DNA from 2 places in the Micromonospora sp. GCM10011541 genome. Region 1 is predicted to be linked to the other one. Evidence: riboswitches for the same ligand, from Rfam matches in the RefSeq annotation. Region 1 holds a riboswitch; the other holds the start of a gene.
What was found. Region 1 has a riboswitch for thiamine pyrophosphate ahead of ACFOYX_RS27570 (ECF transporter S component). Riboswitches for the same ligand answer to the same signal wherever they lie in the genome.

Region 1 (10,264 bases):
AGCGCGTCGAAGTAGGCCAGCGACGACGAGAACGCCGGAGTCGGCACGCCCGCCCGGGCCGCGTCGGCGACCACCCGCCGCCAGCCCGGCACGCCGGCGCTCACCCGGTCGGCGAACCACGGCGCCACCAGCAGCGTCGCCAGCTCCGGCTCGGCGTCGTACGCCTCGCGGATCCGGTCCAGGAAGCGGGCCCGGATGATGCAGCCGCCCCGCCAGATGGTGGCGGTGCCGCCCAGGTCGATGTCCCAGTCGTACTCCCGGCTGCCGGCCCGGATGTGGTCGAAGCCCTGTGCGTACGCGACGATCTTGCTGGCCAGCAGCGCGCGCCGCACCTCCTCGACGAACGTCTCCCGGTCGTCGACCTGCCACTTCTCGCCCGCGTCGGCGAAGGCGCGGCGGGCGGCCGCGCGCTGGTCGGCGTGGCCGGAGAGCGACCGGGCGAAGGTCGCCTCGGCGATGCCGGTGATCGGGATGCCGAGGTCGAGGGCGCTCTGCACGGTCCAGCGGCCGGTGCCCTTCTGCTCGGCCTGGTCGAGCACCACGTCCACGAACGGCTTGCCGGTCGCGGCGTCGGTGTGCGCCAGCACGTCGGCGGTGATCTCGATGAGGAACGACTCCAGCTCGCCGCCGTTCCACTCCCGGAAGATCTCCGCGATCTCCGCCGGGCTCGCCGAGAGCCCGGCCCGCAGCAGGTCGTACGCCTCGGCGATGAGCTGCATGTCGGCGTACTCGATGCCGTTGTGGACCATCTTCACGAAGTGGCCGGCGCCGTCCGGGCCGATGTGCCGGCAGCACGGCGTGCCCTCGACCTGCGCGGCGATCTTCTCGAAGATCGGCCCGAGCTTCCGATACGACTCGGCCGAGCCGCCGGGCATGATGCTCGGGCCGCGGAGCGCGCCCTCCTCGCCGCCGGAGACGCCGGTGCCGACGAAGTGCAGCCCGTGCCCGCGCAGCGCCTCCTCGCGGCGGCGGGTGTCGGCGAAGTGCGCGTTGCCGCAGTCGACGACGATGTCCCCCTCCTCGAGCAGCGGCACCAGCTCGTCGATCACCGCGTCGGTCGGGCCGCCCGCCTTCACCATGACGATGACCGCGCGGGGCCGCTCCAGCGAGGCGACGAAGTCGGCGAGGGACTCCGACGGGACGAAGGCGCCCTCGTCGCCGTGCTCGGCGACCAGGCTGCGGGTGCGCTCCGGCGACCGGTTGTGCACCGCCACGGTGAAACCGTTGCGGGCCAGGTTCCGGGCGAGGTTCCGACCCATCACCGCCAGACCGGTCACGCCGATCTGCGCCGTCGCCTGCTGTGCCATCCGTACCGCCACCTCTCGCCGGACTGCCCGTCCTGCGACCGTATCGCGGTCGACGGCGGCCCGGGGCGACTCATCGACGTCGGGTGAGCGCACCGTCAGCGCGGTGTGGCGGTCGGGGTCGGGCAGCCGGCCGTCGGTGCGGCGCAGCGGCCGCGTCGGCCCGGGTCAGCCCTCGGCCAGCCGGGCCTCGATGCGGGCGACCTTCGCGTGCATCGCGTCGGTCACCCCGGGCCGGACGTCCGCCTTCAGCACCAGGCTGACCCGGGGTGCCCGGGCGGCGACGGTGTCGACGGCGCGCTTCACCACCGCCATCACCTCGTCCCACTCGCCGTCCACGGTGGTGAACATGGCGTCGGTCCGGTTCGGCAGCCCGGACTCGCGGACCACCCGGACGGCCTCGGCGACCAGGTCACCGACGGATTCACCCACGCCGAGCGGGGTGATCGAGAACGCGATCAGCATGTCGCCGATCGTGCCAGTAATTCGGCTGCGGGTCGCCCGGGCCGTCGGATAGCCTCGGGGCATGCGTAACTGACGCCCTTTTTTCGGAAGCTGGCCCGCCGCCGTCGCCGCGGGCCGCTGCTCCGGGCGTCCGCATGCCACTCGCCGCCGTCGTCGCGACGTCCTCCGTGGTCGGGCCCGCCGGGGCAGCCCCGTTCCCCGCTCGCCGCGCCACCGGCGCCCCGCAGTCAGGAGGCAGCGTATGCCCGCCAAACGCAGTCCGAAGAAGTCCCGTAAGCCGTCGTCCGGGCCGTCCGTGGTGGACGTGACCCTGCCCGACGTCGACATCCCCGCGGTGGCACCGGCCGCGCCGGTCGCCCTGCCGGCGTCGACGCAGGCGGAGATCCCGCCACCGCCGAAGGGCGGTCCGCCGGCCGGTCGGGACGCCCGGTTCGCCGGGCGCAGCCAGCGCGCCGGCCAGACCCGCCGGTACGCCTTCCGCCGCAGCTGAGTTGTAGGGCGCGGCCGGCGGCGGGCCGACGATCCCGGCCGTCGCACCGACGGCCGGGACGGGACGCACGTGGGCGGGGTCGCGCGATGCGGCGACCCCGCCCACGTCCCCGTACCCCGGCTCAGGTTTGTGCGGCCAGCGCGGCCTTCGCCTCGCCCGGCGAGTCGGCCGGGCGACGGCGGTCGACACCGCGGGCCAGGCCGAACAGCCCGGCCACCATCAGCAGGCTGACCGCGATCTTGAGCGGGGCCCCCTCGGTGACGATGTCGAGCACCTGCCCGCCGGTGAGGACGAGCGGCACCCACAGCGACACCAGGCCGGCGCGCCAGGCGCCGAAGGCCAGCACCAGCAGCCCGACCAGCCAGCCCAGCAGCCACACGGCGAACGACGCCATCACGAACGGATCGTTGTCGAGGGCGTCGACGACCGGCCGGGCGGCGTCCGCGTCGACGCCGGCGCCGGCGAGGGCCCCGAAGAACGCGTTGTAATGCCAGAGGTGGACGCCGGAGAAGTAGAGGCCGAGGAGGGCGACGCTGCCGCCGATGGCGGCGACGAGCGGCTTGCGCCGGCCGAGGGCGGCGGCCAGTCCGGCCATCGCCGGCAGCAGCAGCAGATGTGCCAGTGCGAACAGGACGGTCTCCGCCCGCCAGGCGCCCAGGTTCCCGGCGGCCACCGCCACGTTGCCGGCGGTCTCGGACACGTCGTCCGGGAACATCACCCAGTAGAAGGCGTTCGCGACGCCGTACAGCACACCGCCCGCGGCCAGGGCGACCGCCGTGAGCCGCCGGCCGTACCGCCATCCGGTCCTGTCATCCATCAGAATCTCCCTCTCGAAGCTGTGTGATGGACGCTAGGAGTCGGGTCCGGGCGGGTCGTCCGCCGCGAAGTTGATCCGCGGGTGGAGTTCCGCCCGGCCCTCCTACACCCGTGGGTGGACGCCGGGCCGCCGGCTCCGCCGATACCCTTCCCACCATGTCCGCCGCCCTCGACATCCGATCCCGCTGGCGCCGCGGCGCGGTCCTCGTCGCGGGTGTCGCGCTGTTCGCGTTCGGCCTGGCCGAGCTGTACGTCCCGCTCGCCGGCTACGTCGAGGGACAGGGGCCGGACATCGCCGCGCTGCCCGGCGGCTGGCTCGCCGTGCTCACCGTGCTGCTGGCCGGCTACGGCCTCGCGGTGGCGGGCTGCACGGCGTACCCCCGGGCGGCCGCCGTCCTGGCCGGCGCCTGCTTCACCGCGCAGAGCCTCACGCCGGTGCTTCCGGAGTGGCCGGTCGTACCGCTGCTCGCGCTGGTCGCCGCCTGCTTCGCCGGCATCGCCGTCGGTGGGCGGGCCGCGCCGGCGGTCGCCGCGGTCAGCTACTTCGGCTCGCTCGGGATCGAGAACCTCGCCGCGGGCGACTCCGACTGGATGTTCATCCTCTTCGTCGGGCTCGCCGTGCTGGGCCCCGGCTACGCCGTGCGGATGCGTCGGGCGCAGGCCGCCCGGCTGGTCGCGCTCGCCGCCGAACGGGAAGCCGCCGCCCGGACCGACGAGCGGCTGCGGGTGGCCCGGGAGCTGCACGACATCGTCTCCCACGGCGTCTCGGTGATGGTGCTCCAGGCCGGCGCGGCGCAGGCCGTGCTCGACTCGGACGCCGACCAGGCCCGCGAATCGCTCGAGGCGGTGCAGGACGTCGGGCGCGAGGTGGTCACCGAGTTGCGTCGGCTGCTCGTCATCCTCCGGGGCGCGGAGGCCGCCCCGGAAGGGCTCCCGTCGTTGCGGCGGATCGACCCGTTGACCGCCGCGGTACGCATCGCCGGCGGCCGGGTCGAGGTGCGGGTCACGGGCGACCTCACGACGGTCCCGGTGGCCGCCGACGTCAGCGGTTACCGCATCCTGCAGGAGGCGCTGACGAACGCCGCCCGGCACGCACCGGGGTCGACCGTCGACGTCTCCGTCGAGGTGGGCGGTAACGCCCTGCGGTTGCACGTCGTCGACGACGGACCGGGCCCCGCCCGCCGCAGCAACGGCACCGGTCACGGCCTGACGGGGATCCGGGAACGGGCGGAGTTGTTCGGCGGCACGGTCACCGCCGGCCCGCGGGTGGACGGCGGCTTCGAGGTGCGGGTCGAACTGCCCTTCGATCCCGAGGCGTCGGCTTCCGCGCTCTCCACGACGGGGACCACAACGTGATCCGGGTCCTCATCGCCGACGACGAGGCGCTGGTCCGCGGCGGGCTGCGGATGATCCTCGGTGCGCAGCCCGACATCGAGGTGGTCGCCGACGCCGCCGACGGCGAGGATGCCGTGCTGCTCGCGGCCCGGTTCCAGCCCGACGTCGTGCTGATGGACATCCACATGCCGCGGCTCGACGGGATCGCCGCGACCGAGCGCATCCTGGCCGCGCGGGCGGACGTCCGGATCATCATGCTGACCACCTTCGACCTCGACGAGTACGTCTACCGGGCGCTGCGCGCCGGCGCGTCCGGATTCATGCTCAAGACCACGCCGCCGAAGGATCTGGCCGAGGCCCTGCGGACGGCCGCCCGCGGCGACGCCCTGCTGTCCCCGTCGATCACCCGTCGGCTGATCGACCACTACACCGCGACGGCGCCGGTCGCCGGCAGCCCCGGCCTGGCGGACCTGACCCTCCGGGAGACCGAGGTGCTGCGGATGATGGCCCTCGGTTTGTCCAACCGCGAGATCGCCGGCCAGCTCTTCGTCGGCGAGGCGACCGTGAAGACGCACGTCAACCGCATCTTCGCCAAGCTGGGGGTGCGGGACCGGGTGCAGGCGGTCGTGCTGGCGTACCAGGCCGGGGTGGCGCAGCTCCGGCGGTGACGGAGCACTCGCCGGCTTCTCAGCCGAGCAGCGGGCGGAAGGTGCCGAGCAGGATGCTGGCCGCGAGCGCGCCGCCGGCCAGCGCCGCCGCCCCGGCGATCAGCAGCCCGTCCGCCGTGGTGAAGCGCTGTCGGCGGGCGACGGTGCGCGGGGTGCCGGCGTCGAAGCCGCGGGCGTCCATCGCCACCGCGAGCCGGGTGCCCCGGCGGATCGCCCCGACCAGCAGGGCGAACGCGGTCGAGACGAAGAGCCGCAGCCGGGCCAGGGGGTTGCGGCCGGCGTCCACGCCCCGGGCCCGCCGGGCCATGCTGATCATCTGCCATTCCTGGCCGAGCAGGGGCACCAACCGGAACGCGGCCAGCGCGCCGATGGCGAAGCGGGCCGGCGCCTTCGCGTTCTGGATCAGCGCGTCGGCCAGGTCGGTCGGGTCGGTGGTGGCGAAGACGATCACGCCGGGCAGCGCCACCGCGAGCATCCGCAGCACCAGCCCCAGCGCGGTCAGCAGCACCCCCGACGTCACCGTCACCGGCCCGGCCTCGACCAGCACCCGGCCGGACCGGTCCGCGGCGAACAGCACCAGCGTGACCACGATGCCGGCGGCGCCGGCCAGCAGCGGCCAGGCCCGCCGGGCCAGCACCCGGTAACGCACGCCGAACAGCGGCAGCACGCCCAGCTCGATCGCGATGGCGATCGCCGGGGCCACCGGGTCCAGGGTGGCGATCAGGGCGACCGAGAAGACCAGCGCGGCGGCCAGCTTCGCGACCGGATTGCGCCGGGCCAGCGGCGCACCGGGCGCGGCGACCGGCTCGATGACGATCATGCCCGGCGCTCCAGGATGACGGTCCGGTCCGCCAGCGCGGCGACGAAGTCCGGGTCGTGGGTGACGGTGACGACGCCGTGCCCGGCGTCGCGCAGCTCGGCGAAGAGGTCGACCAGCTCCCGCCAGGTCCGCCGGTCCTGACCGAAGGTGGGTTCGTCGCAGATCAGCAGGCGGGGCGCGGTGGCCAGGGCGGTCGCCACGCTCAGCCGCCGCGCCTCGCCGCCGGAGAGGGTGTACGGGTTGGCGCCGGCCAGCTTCGCCAGCCGGAGCCGTTCCAGCAGCGCCTCGACCGTGGCCCGCACGGCCGCCTCAGACCGGCCGGTCCGGCGCGGGCCGAGCGCCAGCTCGTCGAAGACGGTGCCGGTGACGAACTGGTGCTCCGGGTCCTGGAAGACCGAGCCGATCCGCCCGGCCAGGGCGGGCGCCCGCCAGCGGTGCGGGGGAGTGCCGGCGTCCCGGCCGGCCAGCGCGGCGGTGGCGCTGGCCGTGCCGGTGCCGGGGCGGAGCAGTCCGCCGAGGAGCAGGGCCAGGGTGGACTTCCCGGCGCCGTTGGGGCCGAGGACGGCGAGCGCCTCGCCGGCGCGTACGGACAGGTCGGTGGGGGCCAGCCGGGGCGGCAGGCCGAGCCGGTCGGCGGTGATCAGCGGCTCGCCGGCCGGCGCGGTCGCGTGCCGGGGCGCGACGATCCGACCCGGCACCCAGACGCCCTCGGCGGCGAGCGCGTCGCCGTGCGCGGCGAAGACCGCGGCGGGCGGTCCGTCGGCCCGGACCCCGCCACCGGGTTCGAGGACGACCACCCGGTCGACCAGCGGCAGCGCCTCGGCGACCCGGTGCTCGACCAGGATCAGCGTGGTGTCCGCGTCGACGGCGTCCGCGACGGCCCGCCGGACCAGCGCCGCGCCGGCCGGGTCGAGGTTGGCGGTCGGCTCGTCGAGCAGCAGCAGCGTCGGCCGCAGGGCCAGCGCCCCGGCCAGCGCGAGCCGCTGCTGCTCGCCGCCGGAGAGGGCGGCGGTGGGCCGGTCCCGGTGGTACGGGAAGCCGACCCGGTGCAGCGCCTCGTCCACCCGGGGCCAGATCTCGTCGGCCGGTACGCCCCGGTTCTCCAGCCCGAACGCGACGTCGTCGCCGCAGCGGGCCATCACCAGCTGGGTCTCCGGGTCCTGGAAGACGATGCCGACCCGTTCCCGGGCCTTGCGCGGGTCAAGCCCGTCGATCTCGACGGTGCCCTCCTGCTCACCGGAGTCCTCGGGCAGCAGCCCGGCTAGCGCGCTGAGCAGGGTGCTCTTCCCGGCTCCCGAGGGCCCGAGTAGCAGTACCCGCTCGCCGGCCTCGACGCGCAGGTCCACCCCGCGCACCGCCCACGCCTTCCGGCCCGCGTGCCGCCACCCGAACCCCCGCAGCTGCACGGCGCTCACCGCTCCACCCCCTCTCGTCCGGCGATCATGAAGTTGTCGTCCCGGCACGCCGCGCCGGATGACGACAACCTCATGATCAACGCGGCTCCGGGTGCGGGGGTGGCGGTCAGACGGCGGGGCGTTCGCGGCCGGCGGGGAAGCGGTCGAGGACGCCCGTCCCCGCCAGGGCGCGGGTCAGGGCGACGCTGCCCAGGCCGGCCACGACCAGGGAGCTGACCGCCGTGATCAGGATGTACGGAAGGCGGAAGCTGCCCCACGCGGTGCCCGGGTACCAGATGAACACGTCGTAGAGCGAGGCGGCGAGCCCGGCGAGGGTGGCCGCCAGCAGCGCCACCGGCAGTCGGTAGGTGCGGTACCCGAAGACCGCGAAGGCGAGTTCCGCCGCCGCCGCCTCGAGCGGGCCCTGCACGACCAGCGTCCAGCCCCAGCTGCTGCCGAGCGCGACGGAGACCAGCGCGGCGAAGGTGAGCGTGAAGAACGCGGCGCCCGGCTTGCGGATGATCAGCGCGCCCAGCACGGCGGGCACCAGCCAGACGCCGTACAGCACGGCCCGGCCGGGCAGCGGGATGGCGTCCGCCGGCCCGTTCCACAGCAGGCCCCAGGCCCAGAAGATGACGCCGAAGGCCACCCCGAGCACCGAGGCGATGACGATGTCGATGGTGCGCCACCGGTTGGCGGTGTTGTCCATGGTTGCTCCCAGTCCAGTGAAACGAACCAGGAGAAGACGCACGCCGCGCCCGGTGTCACCGGACGGCGGCGCGGCTGGAGGTCGACCGAACTCCCTGCGCTGGCATTACCCAGATCAGGTTCGAGGGTCTGCGGGCGATGCCCGCACTCTCAGCGCTGTGCGCTCCCCTGTCGGATGTGAAGTTGTCTCGGCAGACGCTAGCACCGACCAGGGGTGCCGGCCCAGCAGGTGGTCGCGTTCCGGCCCCGACCCGGCCCGCTGGGTAGGGTGACGATCATGCGGGTCGACGCGCGAGGTCTGACGTTCGAGGTACGCACCGGCGGTCCCGAGGACGGCGTACCCGTCCTGCTGCTGCACGGCTTCCCGCAGCACGGCGGCGAGTGGGACGACGTGGTCCCCGCGCTGCACGCGGCGGGGCTGCGCACGTACGCGCTGGACCAGCGGGGCTACGCGCCGGGCGCGCGGCCGGCGGAAGTCGAGGCGTACCGGATCCCGGAGCTGGTGGCCGACGCGGCCGGTGTGCTCGACGCGCTCGGGGTGGAGTCCGCGCATGTGGTGGGGCACGACTGGGGCGCGATCGTGGCGTGGGGTCTCGGGGCCGCGCACCCGCGCCGGGTCCGCACCCTCACCGCGGTCTCGGTGCCGCACCCGGCGGCGATGGCCCATGCGCTCGCCACCGACCCCCAGCAGAAGGCCCGCTCCGCCTACATCGCGCTGTTCCGCAAGCCGGGCAAGGCCGAGAAGGTGCTGCTGGCCCTCAACGCCACCGCGCTGCGCAAGCTGCTCGGCGGGGTGGGTGACGCGGCGCGGGTCGCCCGCTACGCCGACCCGATGCGTGCGCCGGGCGCGCTGACCGCCGCGCTGAACTGGTATCGGGCGATGTCGGGGGCGGACATGAAGGCCGTCGGCCCGACCACCGTGCCGACCACCTTCGTCTGGAGCGACAAGGACATCGCGATCGGCCGGACCGCCGCCGAGGCCTGCGCGTCCCACGTGACCGGCGACTACCGCTTCGTGGAACTCTCCGGCGTCACCCACTGGATCCCCGACGAGGCGCCCGGGCCGCTGGCCGAGGCGATCATCGCCCGGACCGCCGCGTGATCGCGACGCCCGCGCCGGCCCGGCCGCACACCCGCGCGTCGCTCGCCGCCCAGTTCCGCGACCTCGGCGTACGCCCCGGCGGTGCGCTCCTGGTGCACGCGGCGCTGCGCCCGCTCGGCTTCGTCTGCGGCGGGCCGGAGACGGTGATGCTGGCCCTGCGCGACGTGCTGGGGCCGGACGGGACCCTCGTGGTGCCCACCCACACCCCGGAGAACAGCGACCCGGCGGGCTGGAACAATCCGCCCGTGCCGGCGGACTGGTGGCCGGTGATCCGGGCGGAGCTGCCCGGCTTCGACCCGGCGCTGACGCCGAGCCGGTTCATGGGCACGCTCGCGGAGCAGGTGCGTACCTGGCCGGGCGCGCTGCGCAGCGATCACCCGCAGGTCTCCTTCGCCGCGCTCGGCCCGGCCGCCGGGCGGATCGTCGCCGGCCACGCCCTGGCCGACATGCTGGGCGAGGGCTCCCCGCTGGCCCGGCTGCACGACCTCGACGCCGACGTGCTGCTGCTGGGCGTCGACCACGGCTCGAACACCTCGCTGCACCTGGCCGAGTACCGGCGGCCGGCGCCGCCCCGGCAGCGCTGCGGCGCGGCGGTGCGGACCGGCGACGGTGGCCGGGAGTGGGTGTGGTGGGCGGACGTGGACCTGGACGAGAGCGACTTCGCCCGGCTCGGCGACGACTTCGAGGCCACCGGCGCGGTACGGGTGGGCGCGGTCGGGGACGGGACGGGCCGGTTGATGAGGCAGCGGGCGGCGGTCGACTTCGCGGGGGAGTGGCTGGCCCGGAACCGACGGACGGAGGAAGCATGACGGTGAGCGCGGAGGCGTACCTGGCGGTGGTGACCGACACGATCGGTCGGGTGGCCGCCGGCCAGCGCGAGGTGGTGGGTCGGGCCGCCGACCTGATCGCCGAGGCGTTGCGCGCCGACGGGGTGGTGCACGCGTTCGGCACCGGCCACTCCGAGGCGCTCGCCATGGAGATCGCCGGCCGGGCCGGCGGGCTGGTGCCCACCAACCGGATCGCGCTGCGCGACCTGGTGCTCTACGGCGGTGAGCCGGCCGACGTCCTCGGTCCGAAGCTGGAACGCGACCTGGCCGTGGCGCACCGGCTCTACGAGCTGGCCCCGGTACGCCCGCAGGACGTGTTCGTGCTCGCCTCCAAC
Region 2 (10,264 bases), on a different contig from region 1:
ACACGCCGCGGTTGAGGTGCACCTCGATCATGTCGTACAGGATCTCGCCGACCTTGGCGTCGTCGGCGCTGATCCGCTGCCCATCGGCCCGGGTCACCACGCAGTACGCGAGGTAGTGGCCGCGTACCTGCCAGCCGACCCGGGCGGCGGCGTTCGCCACGGCCTCGGTGTCGGCCCCGGCGGACATGCCCTGGAGGCGGCCGTGCCGCTCGTCGAGCATCTGCCGGATCCGGTCCCGGGCCCGCTGGGCGCTGGCCAGGTCGGTCAGGTTGAACAGCCCGGCGGTGAGCAGGTGGCCGCCGTCCGGGGAGCGGAGGGTGGCCCGGACCACCTGGTTGCAGCCGAGCCGGACCAGCAGGTCGGCGACCTCGCCGGTCGCCGCGACCGCGCAACTGCCGCTGGAGTGGGTCTTGAGCACCTGGTAGCCCGGCTGGCCGTCGGCGACCACCAGCGCCTTGCCGGGGAACACCTCCTTGGCGCTCAGCCCCAGCGGGTCGGTGTCCCGGGAGTTGAGGTCGGGACCGTCGTGCGGCGCGGCCGACTGCTCGGCCATGGGCTGGCCGGTCGGCGCGGCGCCCTGCGGGGTGGCGGTCCGGCTCTGGAGCAGGGCGGCGGCGGCCAGCCCGCAGAGGGCGAGCAGCATCAGGACGGCCGCGCCGCCGATCAGCACCTGCCAGGTCCGGCCGCCCCCGCGCTTGCGGTCGCCGTGGCGGGACCGGGGCAGGTCGAGCGGCTGGCTCGGGTCGGGAACCTCGGTCGGCGGCGTCTCCGTGGCGATGTCCGACGTAGCGGCCGGGGCGATGCCGGGCGCGCTCGCCGGGGGCTGCGGCGCCTGGGTGGGCGCGGATTGCGGCACTGGCACAGCGGCCCGGGCCGGGGCCGGGTCGACCGCGGGTCGGGCCGGGCTCGGGCTCGCTTCGGCCGCCGGCGGCCGGGTCGGCCGCACGGTCCGGGCCGGTGGCGGCAGCGACGGGGTCGGGAAGCGGGACGGCGAGGGCCGGGCGGGCGGAGGCGCACCGGCGCCGAGCACCGACAGGTCGTACCCGGGCTCCGGGTACTCCAGGAAGGCGTCCTCATCGGACTCGTACCGATACACCATGTGGCCCACAGTAAGGCCGATTTCCCCTTTAGAGGGTAATATTGGGAAATTCTGGCGAAGGTGGCGTGGCGTGCTGTCCGCCACGCCGTCGACGGGCCCACATCGGGCCGGTGCGACAATGCCGGACGTGACCGGCGACCACTACTTCACCGCTGAACCCACGACCGCCGCCCAGCCGCGCGAGGTCGAGTTCTCCGTCGCCGGGCGCGACTTCACCCTCACCTCGGCCGGCGGCGTCTTCTCCGCCGACCGCCTCGACCCCGGGACCGCCGTGCTGCTGCGCAAAGCGGAGCTGCCGGCGCCCGGCGCCGCCGGGCCGCTGCTCGACCTGGGCTGCGGATTCGGCCCGATCACCTGCGTGCTCGCCACGTGCGCCCCGGACGCCACTGTCTGGGCGGTCGACGTCAACGAGCGGGCCCGCGCGCTCACCGCCGCCAACGCCGCCCGGGTCGGCGTGGCCGACCGGGTGCGGGTGGCCGCCCCGGACGACGTACCCGCGGACCTGACCTTCGCCGAGCTCTGGTCCAACCCGCCGATCCGGATCGGCAAGGCCGAGCTGCACGAGCTGCTGCGCCGCTGGCTGCCCCGGCTCGCCCCGGACGGCGTCGCCTGGCTGGTCGTCGCCCGCCACCTCGGCGGCGACTCGCTGCACCGCTGGCTCGTCGAGCAGGGCTGGCAGGTGGAACGGCACGCCAGCCAGAAGGGCTACCGGGTGCTGCGGGTCACCCGGTAATCGAGTGTCGCCCACCCCGGGCACTCCGGCAGGATGCCGGCGTGGGATACGTGGACGTGGCAGCGGTCGGGCACATCCTGCCCGACGGTCGGGAACTCTTCTCCGACGTGTCGTTCCGGGTCGGCGAGGGCGCCAAGGTGGCCCTGGTCGGGCCGAACGGCGCCGGCAAGACGACCCTGCTGCGGATGGTCGCCGGTGACCTGCCGGTGAAGACCGGCGCGGTCGCCCGCTCCGGCGGCCTCGGCGTGATGCGGCAGTTCGTCGGCATGATCGGGGACGACACCACGCTCGCCGACCTGGCGCTCACACTCGCCCCGCCGGCACTGCGCGACGCCGGCCGCCGGCTCGTCGCCACCGAGGCGGCCATGCGCGACGCCGAGGTCCGCGGCAAGTACAGCACCGCCGCCGGCAAGGCCCAGCTCGCGTACGCGGACGCGCTCGCGGCCTGGGGCGAGGCCGGCGGGTACGGCGCCGAGGTGCTCTTCGACACCGTCGCCACCATCGTGCTCGACCTGCCGTGGGACGCCGCCCGCGACCGTCCGGTGCGGACCCTCTCCGGCGGCCAGCAGAAGCGCTTCGCCCTGGAACTGCTGCTCCGCGGCACCGACGAGGTGCTGCTCCTCGACGAGCCGGACAACTTCCTCGACGTGCCCGGCAAGCGGTGGCTGGAGGCGCGGCTGCGCGAATCCGGCAAGTCGGTGCTGTACGTCTCGCACGACCGGGAGCTGCTGGCGCAGACCGCCGACCGGGTGGTCGCGGTCGAGGGCGGCAGCGCCTGGGTGCACCCGGGCGGCTTCGCGAGCTGGCACGAGGCGCGGGTGGCCCGGCACGCGCGCCTCGACGAGCTGCGCCGCCGCTGGGACGAGGAACACCAGAAACTGCGCGAGCTGATGCTGATGTACAAGCAGAAGGCGGCGTACAACGACGGGATGGCCTCGCGGTACCAGGCCGCGCAGACCCGGTTGCGCAAGTTCGAGGAGGCCGGGCCGCCGCCCGTACCGCCGAAGGACCAGGACATCCGGATGCGCCTCACCGGCGGGCGGACCGGCAAGCGCGCGGTGGTCGCCGAGCAGCTCGAGCTCGACGGCCTGACCTACCCCTTCGACCTGGAGATCTGGTACGGCGACCGGGTCGCCGTGCTCGGCGCGAACGGGACGGGGAAGTCCCACTTCCTCCGGCTGCTCGCCCGGGGCGGCACCGACCCGGAACCGGCCAACACCCCGGTGGACGGGGCGGGCGCGCTCGCGCCCGTCGCCCACGACGGGCTGGTGCGGCTCGGCGCCCGGGTCCGGCCCGGGCACTTCTCGCAGACCCACGACCGGCCCGAGCTGATGGCGAAGACGCTGGTCGACATCCTCTGGCGGGGCGACGAGCACCGCGCCGGGATGGACCGGCACGCGGCCATGGCCGCGCTCAGCCGGTACGAGCTGGCCGGCCAGGGTGACCAGCGGTTCGGCACCCTCTCCGGTGGGCAGCAGGCGCGGTTCCTGGTGCTGCTGCTGAAGCTGTCCGGGGCGACCCTGCTGCTGCTCGACGAGCCGACGGACAACCTCGACCTGGCCTCCGCCGAGGCGCTGGAGGCGGGGCTGGCCGCGTTCGAGGGGACCGTGATCGCGGTGACCCACGACCGCTGGTTCACCCGCTCGTTCGACCGGTTCGTGCTGTTCCGGGGCGACGGCGAGGTGGTGGAGACGGTCGAGCCGGTCTGGGACGTGAAGTGATCGGCGCGGTGCGGGCCGTCCGGCCGAGGGCGGGCCGCCGGTTGGCGACTGCGCGGGTGGGCCCGGACGGGCGGGCATAGGGTGGATCTCGTGACTGAGATGAACTACCGCCGACTGGGCGACTCCGGGCTCGTGGTGTCCGTGGTCGGCATCGGCTGCAACAACTTCGGCCGGAAGCTCGACCTCGACGACACCCGAGCGGTGGTCGACGCCGCCCTCGACGCCGGGATCAACTTCTTCGACACCGCGGACATCTACGGCGAGCCGCAGGGCAGCTCGGAGGAGCTGCTCGGCCAGGCGCTCAAGGGCCGCCGGGACGACGTGGTGGTCGCCACCAAGTTCGGCATGGACATGCACGGCCGCAACGGCCCGGACTTCGGCGCCCGCGGCGCCCGCCGCTACATCGCCCGCGCCGTCGAGGCGTCGCTGCGCCGGCTCGACACCGACCACATCGACCTGTACCAGATGCACGAGCCCGACCCGGGCACCCCGATCGACGAGACCCTCGCCGCCCTGGACGACCTGGTCCGGGCCGGCAAGGTGCGCTACCTCGGCAACTCCAACTTCGCCGGCTGGCAGATCGCCGACGCCGACTGGACCGCCTCGTCCCAGGGGCGGACCCGCTTCATCTCCGCGCAGAACCACTACTCGCTGCTGGAGCGGTCCGTCGAGGCCGAGGTGATCCCCGCGTGCGAGCGGTTCGGCCTGGGCATGCTGCCGTTCTTCCCGCTCGCCAACGGCCTGCTCACCGGCAAGTACAAGCGCAACGAGGCCCCGCCCGCCGGCAGCCGGCTCTCCGGCGGCGGCCGGTACGCCGAGCGCCTGGCCGCCGCCGACTGGGACACCATCGAGGCGCTCGAGGCGTACGCCGCGGAGCGCGGGGTCAACATGCTCCAGGTGGCCATCGGCGGGCTGGCCGCCCGGCCGGCGGTGACCTCGGTGATCGCCGGCGCCACCACGCCCGAGCAGGTGCGCGCCAACGCCGAGGCGGGCGCCTGGCAGCCGACCGACGAGGACCTCGACGCCCTGGACGCCATCCTCTGACCCGCCCGCACCACCCCCCGCCGCGCGCCGTGCCCGGCCGCCCGACCGTGGGCGGCCGGGCATTTCGCGCTGCCGACCACCACGCCATCGCCCAGGTGAGCAGCCCGTCGGCGACGGCCCGACTGCCGCAGGACGGCAGGAACGACAGCCGTCGGGGCACGCGCGGGGCCGAAGGCATCCGGACAGCATGGCGTGAGCGGACGGTCACCCGCTGCCCCTGCCGTCGACTCCGGACGGTCAGTGGGAAAAGCGGACCCCTGCCCTTGGCGGATCCGCCCGTCCGTCGTACGGTAGGCCGCAAGTAACCCACGGGAGCCCGGTGCACCGGGCTGAGAGGGGGGCTGAAGCCCCCGACCGTCGAACCTGATCCGGGTAATGCCGGCGCAGGGAGGAGTGTTGCCGTGCCGTCTCTCGGACGACTGCATCTGATCACCGACACCCGGCCGGGGCGGGACCCGCTCACCGTGCTGCGGGCCGCCCTGCCGGTGGCCCGCGCCGAGCTGGTCGTCCAGGTCCGCGTCGAGGACGACGCCACCGACCGCCAGGCGTACGAGCTGGCCCGCCGGGTGGTCGCGCTCTGCCGGCCGTACGGGGCGACGTGCCTGGTCAACGACCGGCTGCACGTGGCGCTCGCGGTCGACGCCGCGGGCGGGCACGTCGGCGCGGACGACCTGCCGGTGCGGGCGGCCCGTCGGGTGCTCGGCTCCGCCGCGGTGCTCGGGGCGACCGCCCGGGAGCCGGGGAGCGCCGCCGAGGCGGTCGCCGCCGGGGCCAGCTACCTGGGCGTGGGCCCCTGCCACGCCACCACTACGAAGACCGGGCTGCCCGCGCCGATCGGCCCCGCCGGGGTGCGCGCGGTTGCCGCCGCGGTGGACGTTCCGGTGATCGCCATCGGCGGGGTGACCGCCGCGAGCGTGCCGGCGCTGCGGGCCGCCGGGGCGTACGGGGTGGCGGTGGTCGGGGCGCTCTCCGGGGCCGCGGATCCGGCCCGGGCCACCGCCGAGCTGCTCGGGGCGCTGACGTGCTGACCCGACCGGACGTCGCCGTGGTGGGGGCGGGACCGGTCGGGCTGGCGATCGCCTGGCGCTGCGCGTCGCGGGGGCTGCGGGTGGTCGTGCACGATCCGGCCCCGGGTTCCGGGGCGTCGTACGTCGCGGCCGGGATGCTCGCGCCGGTCGCCGAGGCGTACTTCGGGGAGCGCGAGCTGACCGGGCTGCTCGCCGAGTCCGCCGCCCGCTGGCCGGGCTTCGCCGCCGAGCTGACCGACGCCGCCGGCACCGGATTCGGGTACCGCACGGAGGGCACGCTGGTGGTCGGGTTGACCGGCGACGACCTGGCCGAGGCGCGCCGGCTGTGGTCGTACCAGCAGGGGTTGGGGCTGCCGATCACGCCGCTGCGCCCGTCGGAGCTGCGGGAGCGCGAACCGGCGCTGGCGCCGCGGGTGCGCGGCGGCGCGGTCGCCACCGGCGACCACCAGGTCGACCCGCGGCGGCTGGTCGCCGCGTTGCGGGCGGCGGCCGAGCAGGCCGGGGCGACGCTGGCGCCGGGCCGGGTCGACCGGCTGTCCGACGTGGACGCGGGCGTCACCGTGGTGGCGGCCGGCTGCGGGGCGGCGGCGCTCACCGGGCTGCCGGTCCGGCCGGTGAAGGGGCAGGTGCTTCGGCTCCGCGCGCCCGGTCGCGGCACGCCGGGCTTCCGGCACGTGATCCGGGGGTACGCGGACGGCGAGTCGGTCTACCTGGTGCCCCGGGACACCGGCGAGGTGGTGGTCGGGGCGACCGTCGAGGAGCGTGCCGACACCGAGGTGACCGCCGGCGCGGTGCTGCGGCTGCTCCGCGCCGCCGTCGACCTGCTGCCCGGGCTGACCGAGTACGACCTGGTCGAGGCGTCCGCCGGGCTGCGGCCCGGTACGCCGGACAACGCGCCGGTCATCGGGTGGCTGCCCGGCCGGCCCGGCGTGCTCGCCGCCACCGGGCACCACCGGCACGGCATCGTGCTCACCCCGGTCACCGCCGACCTGGTCACCGAGCTGATCGTCACCGGCGAGGCGGACCCGCTGCTGGCGCCCTGCACACCCGACCGGTTCACCGCCGAGGAGGAGACGTGGAACTGATCGTGAACGGCGCCGGGCGCGACCTGCCGGGCGGGTCGACCGTGGCGGACCTGGTCCGCGCGGTCACCGACCAGCAGCGCGGGCTCGCGGTGGCGGTCAACGGCGAGGTGGTGCCGCGCGGCGGCTGGCCGGCGACGGTGCTGCGGGACGGCGACCGGGTCGAGGTGCTCAGCGCCGCCCAGGGCGGGTGAGCGCGGTGACCTTCACGATCGGCGGCGCGACGTTCGGCTCGCGGCTCATCCTGGGCACCGGCGGCGCGGCCAACCTGCACGTGCTGGAGCAGGCGATCCGCGCCTCCGGCACCGAACTGGTCACCCTGGCGCTGCGCCGCGTCGACACCGCCCCCGGCGGCGCCGGCGGGCTGCTCGACCTGCTCGACCGGTGCGCGGTGAAGCTGCTGCCGAACACCGCCGGCTGCCACACCGCCACCGAGGCGGTGAAGGTGGCCCACCTGGCCCGGGAGGCGTTCGACACCGACTGGGTGAAGCTGGAGGTGATCGGCGACGAGCGCACGCTGCTGCCCGACGGGGTGGAACTGCTGCGCGCCGCCGAGGAGCTGGTCGCCGACGGGTTCACCGTGCTGCCGTACACCTCGGACGATCCGATCCTGGCCCGCCGGCTCGCCGACGTGGGCTGCGCGGCGGTGATGCCGGCCGGCGCGCCGATCGGCTCCGGGCTGGGCGTCACGAACCCGCACCACATCCGGCTGATCCGGCAGGGCGTGGCCGTGCCGGTGATCCTGGACGCCGGCATCGGCACCGCCTCCGACGCGGCGCTCGCCATGGAGTTGGGCTGCGACGCGGTGCTGCTGGCCAGCGCGGTCACCCGGGCCGCCGACCCGGTGGCGATGGCCACCGCCATGCGGTACGCCGTGCAGGCCGGCCGCCTCGCCCGCGCCGCCGGCCGCATCCCGCGCCGCTTCCACGCACTCCCGTCCACCCCCGACGAGGGAAGGCCGGACCTGTGACCGGCAGCTCGGGCGCGGTCACCGTGGAGCTCGGTACGCGGCGGCCGCCAGAGGCGCCGGCTGCTTCCGCGGTGTCGGGGGTGGTGGTGCTGACGGACCGGCGGGTGGCGCGGCGGCCGCTCGTGGCGGTGGTCGCGGCGGCGGTGGCCGGGGGAGTGCGCCGGGTGGTGCTGCGGGAGAAGGACCTTCCGCGCGCCGAGCGGGCCGCCCTCGCCGTCGAACTCCGCGCGCTGCTCGCCGAGGCCGGCGGCACGCTGATCGTCGCCGGCCCCGACCCCCTCGGCGGCGACGCCGTCCACCTGCCCGCCGCGGGCCCCTACCCGCCGCCGAGCTGCGGGCTCGTCGGCCGCTCCTGTCACGACCAGGCGGAACTGCGCCGACTCACCACAGAGGACTACGCCACCCTCTCACCCGTCTTCCCCACCAGAACGAAACCCGGCCACGGCCCACCCCTGCATCCCGAGGGACTCCGCGAGCTGATCGAGGTCAGCCCGGTGCCGGTCCTGGCGTTGGGGGGAGTCGAGACGCCGGACCAGGTGCGCGCCTGCATCGGCGCGGGAGCAGTGGGCGTGGCGGTGCTCGGCGCGATCATGCGCGCCGAAGACCCGACCGCGGCAGCCACGACGCTGACCTCGGCTTTCTTCAAGGCGGTGCGGCAGCCCTCAGGCGCAACCACCGGAGACCAGAAGTGACCCCCACGACAGTGCTCACCATCGCCGGCTCCGACTCCGGCGGCGGCGCCGGGATCCAGGCCGACCTCAAGGTCTTCGCCGCCCTGGGCGCGTACGGCACCAGCGTCATCACCGCCGTCACCGCGCAGAACACCCGGGGCGTGGACGCCGTCCTGCCGCTGCCACCCCGCACGGTCATCGACCAGCTCGACAGCGTGCTCGGCGACTTCGACGTACGGGCGGTGAAGACCGGCATGCTCGGCACCCCGGCGGTCGCCGAGGTGGTGGCCGACGCGGCGCGGTCCGGGCGGCTGCCCCGCCTGGTCGTCGACCCGGTGCTGGTCGCCACCAGTGGGCACCGGCTCGGCGTGGTGGAGGCGGTCGAGCGGCTGCTGCCGTACGCGGAGGTGGCGACGCCGAACTGCGCGGAGGCCGCAGCCCTCACCGGACGCCCGGTGACCACGGTCGAGGAGATGGTCGCCGCCGCCGAGGCGCTCGCGGCCGGCGGCCCGGCGCACGTGGTGGTGACCGGCGGCGACGTGGACGCGGCCGGCGAGTCCGTCGACGTGCTCGTCGGCGGCGGGGTGACCACGCTGCTGCGGGCGCCGCGGGTGGCCACCCGGCACAGCCACGGTACGGGCTGTTCGTTCTCGGCGGCGGTCGCCGTCCGGCTGGCGGCGGGCGACCCGGTGCCGGTCGCGGTCGCCGCCGCCAAGGAGTACGTCACCCGCGCGCTGACCGGCGGGCGGGGTTGGGAACTGGGCGCGGGACGCGGCCCGCTGGACCACTTCGGCTGGTCCCGTTGACCATCAGGGAGGCTGTCATGCAGGCACGTCGCAAGGTCTACGTCGAGGGGGCACGGCCGGACGTCCGGGTGCCGTTCGCCGAGGTGGAGCTGACCGGGGACAACCCGCCGCTGCGGCTGTACGACACGTCCGGGCCGGGCTCCGACCCGGAGGTGGGGTTGCCTCCGCTGCGCGGCCCGTGGATCGCCGAGCGCGGCGACGTGGCCCCGGTACGCGGTGCGGGAACGCCGCTGGCCGGCGCGGACGGGAAGCGGCCGACCCAGCTCGCCTACGCGCGGGCCGGGATCGTGACGCCGGAGATGGAGTTCGTGGCGATCCGGGAGGGCGTCGCGCCGGAGTTCGTCCGGGAGGAGATCGCCGCCGGCCGGGCGGTGCTGCCGTTGAACGTCAACCACCCGGAGTGCGAGCCGGCGATCATCGGCAAGGCGTTCCTGGTCAAGGTGAACGCGAACATCGGCACCTCGGCGGTCACCTCCTCGGTCGCGGAGGAGGTGGAGAAGCTGACCTGGGCGACCCGGTGGGGCGCCGACACCGTGATGGACCTGTCGACGGGCAAGCGGATCCACGAGACCCGCGAGGCGATCGTGCGCAACTCGCCGGTGCCGATCGGCACCGTGCCGATCTACCAGGCCCTGGAGAAGGTCGGCGGCGACCCGGTGAAGCTGAGCTGGGAGGTGTTCCGGGAGACCGTGATCGAGCAGGCCGAGCAGGGCGTCGACTACATGACGGTGCACGCCGGGGTGCTGCTGCCGTACGTGCCGCTCGCGGTGGACCGGGTCACCGGGATCGTGTCCCGGGGTGGCTCGATCATGGCGGCCTGGTGCCTGGCGCACCACGAGGAGAACTTCCTCTACACCCACTTCCGGGAGCTGTGCGCGCTGCTGGCGGAGTACGACGTGACCTTCTCGCTCGGCGACGGGCTGCGCCCGGGCTCGATCGCCGACGCCAACGACGAGGCGCAGTTCGCCGAGCTGCGCACCCTCGGCGAGCTGACCAGGGTCGCCTGGGAGTACGACGTGCAGGTGATGATCGAGGGGCCGGGGCACGTGCCGATGCACAAGATCAAGGAGAACGTGGACCTCCAGCAGGAGTGGTGCCACGAGGCCCCGT

Region 2: linked by a shared signal. The riboswitch ahead of thiE (thiamine phosphate synthase) and the one ahead of ACFOYX_RS27570 (ECF transporter S component) in region 1 are both predicted to bind thiamine pyrophosphate.

The regions. Positions count from the first base shown of each region.
Region 1 is NZ_JBHSBP010000065.1:105,558-115,821, forward strand. Features, by position in the region: gene gndA (NADP-dependent phosphogluconate dehydrogenase) at 1-1,307, opposite strand, end outside; gene ACFOYX_RS27535 (MTH1187 family thiamine-binding protein) at 1,473-1,769, opposite strand; gene ACFOYX_RS27540 (hypothetical protein) at 2,011-2,259, shown strand; gene ACFOYX_RS27545 (hypothetical protein) at 2,381-3,076, opposite strand; gene ACFOYX_RS27550 (sensor histidine kinase) at 3,232-4,431, shown strand; gene ACFOYX_RS27555 (response regulator transcription factor) at 4,428-5,078, shown strand; gene ACFOYX_RS27560 (energy-coupling factor transporter transmembrane protein EcfT) at 5,098-5,898, opposite strand; gene ACFOYX_RS27565 (ABC transporter ATP-binding protein) at 5,895-7,313, opposite strand; gene ACFOYX_RS27570 (ECF transporter S component) at 7,420-8,001, opposite strand; TPP riboswitch at 8,075-8,180, opposite strand; gene ACFOYX_RS27575 (alpha/beta hydrolase) at 8,278-9,102, shown strand; gene ACFOYX_RS27580 (AAC(3) family N-acetyltransferase) at 9,099-9,911, shown strand; gene ACFOYX_RS27585 (SIS domain-containing protein) at 9,908-10,264, shown strand, end outside.
Region 2 is NZ_JBHSBP010000049.1:536,966-547,229, forward strand. Features, by position in the region: gene ACFOYX_RS19770 (hypothetical protein) at 1-1,099, opposite strand, end outside; gene ACFOYX_RS19775 (class I SAM-dependent methyltransferase) at 1,227-1,832, shown strand; gene ACFOYX_RS19780 (ATP-binding cassette domain-containing protein) at 1,874-3,553, shown strand; gene ACFOYX_RS19785 (aldo/keto reductase) at 3,635-4,597, shown strand; TPP riboswitch at 4,896-5,004, shown strand; gene thiE (thiamine phosphate synthase) at 4,999-5,625, shown strand; gene thiO (glycine oxidase ThiO) at 5,619-6,710, shown strand; gene thiS (sulfur carrier protein ThiS) at 6,701-6,901, shown strand; gene ACFOYX_RS19805 (thiazole synthase) at 6,898-7,677, shown strand; gene ACFOYX_RS19810 (thiamine phosphate synthase) at 7,749-8,369, shown strand; gene thiD (bifunctional hydroxymethylpyrimidine kinase/phosphomethylpyrimidine kinase) at 8,366-9,154, shown strand; gene thiC (phosphomethylpyrimidine synthase ThiC) at 9,172-10,264, shown strand, end outside.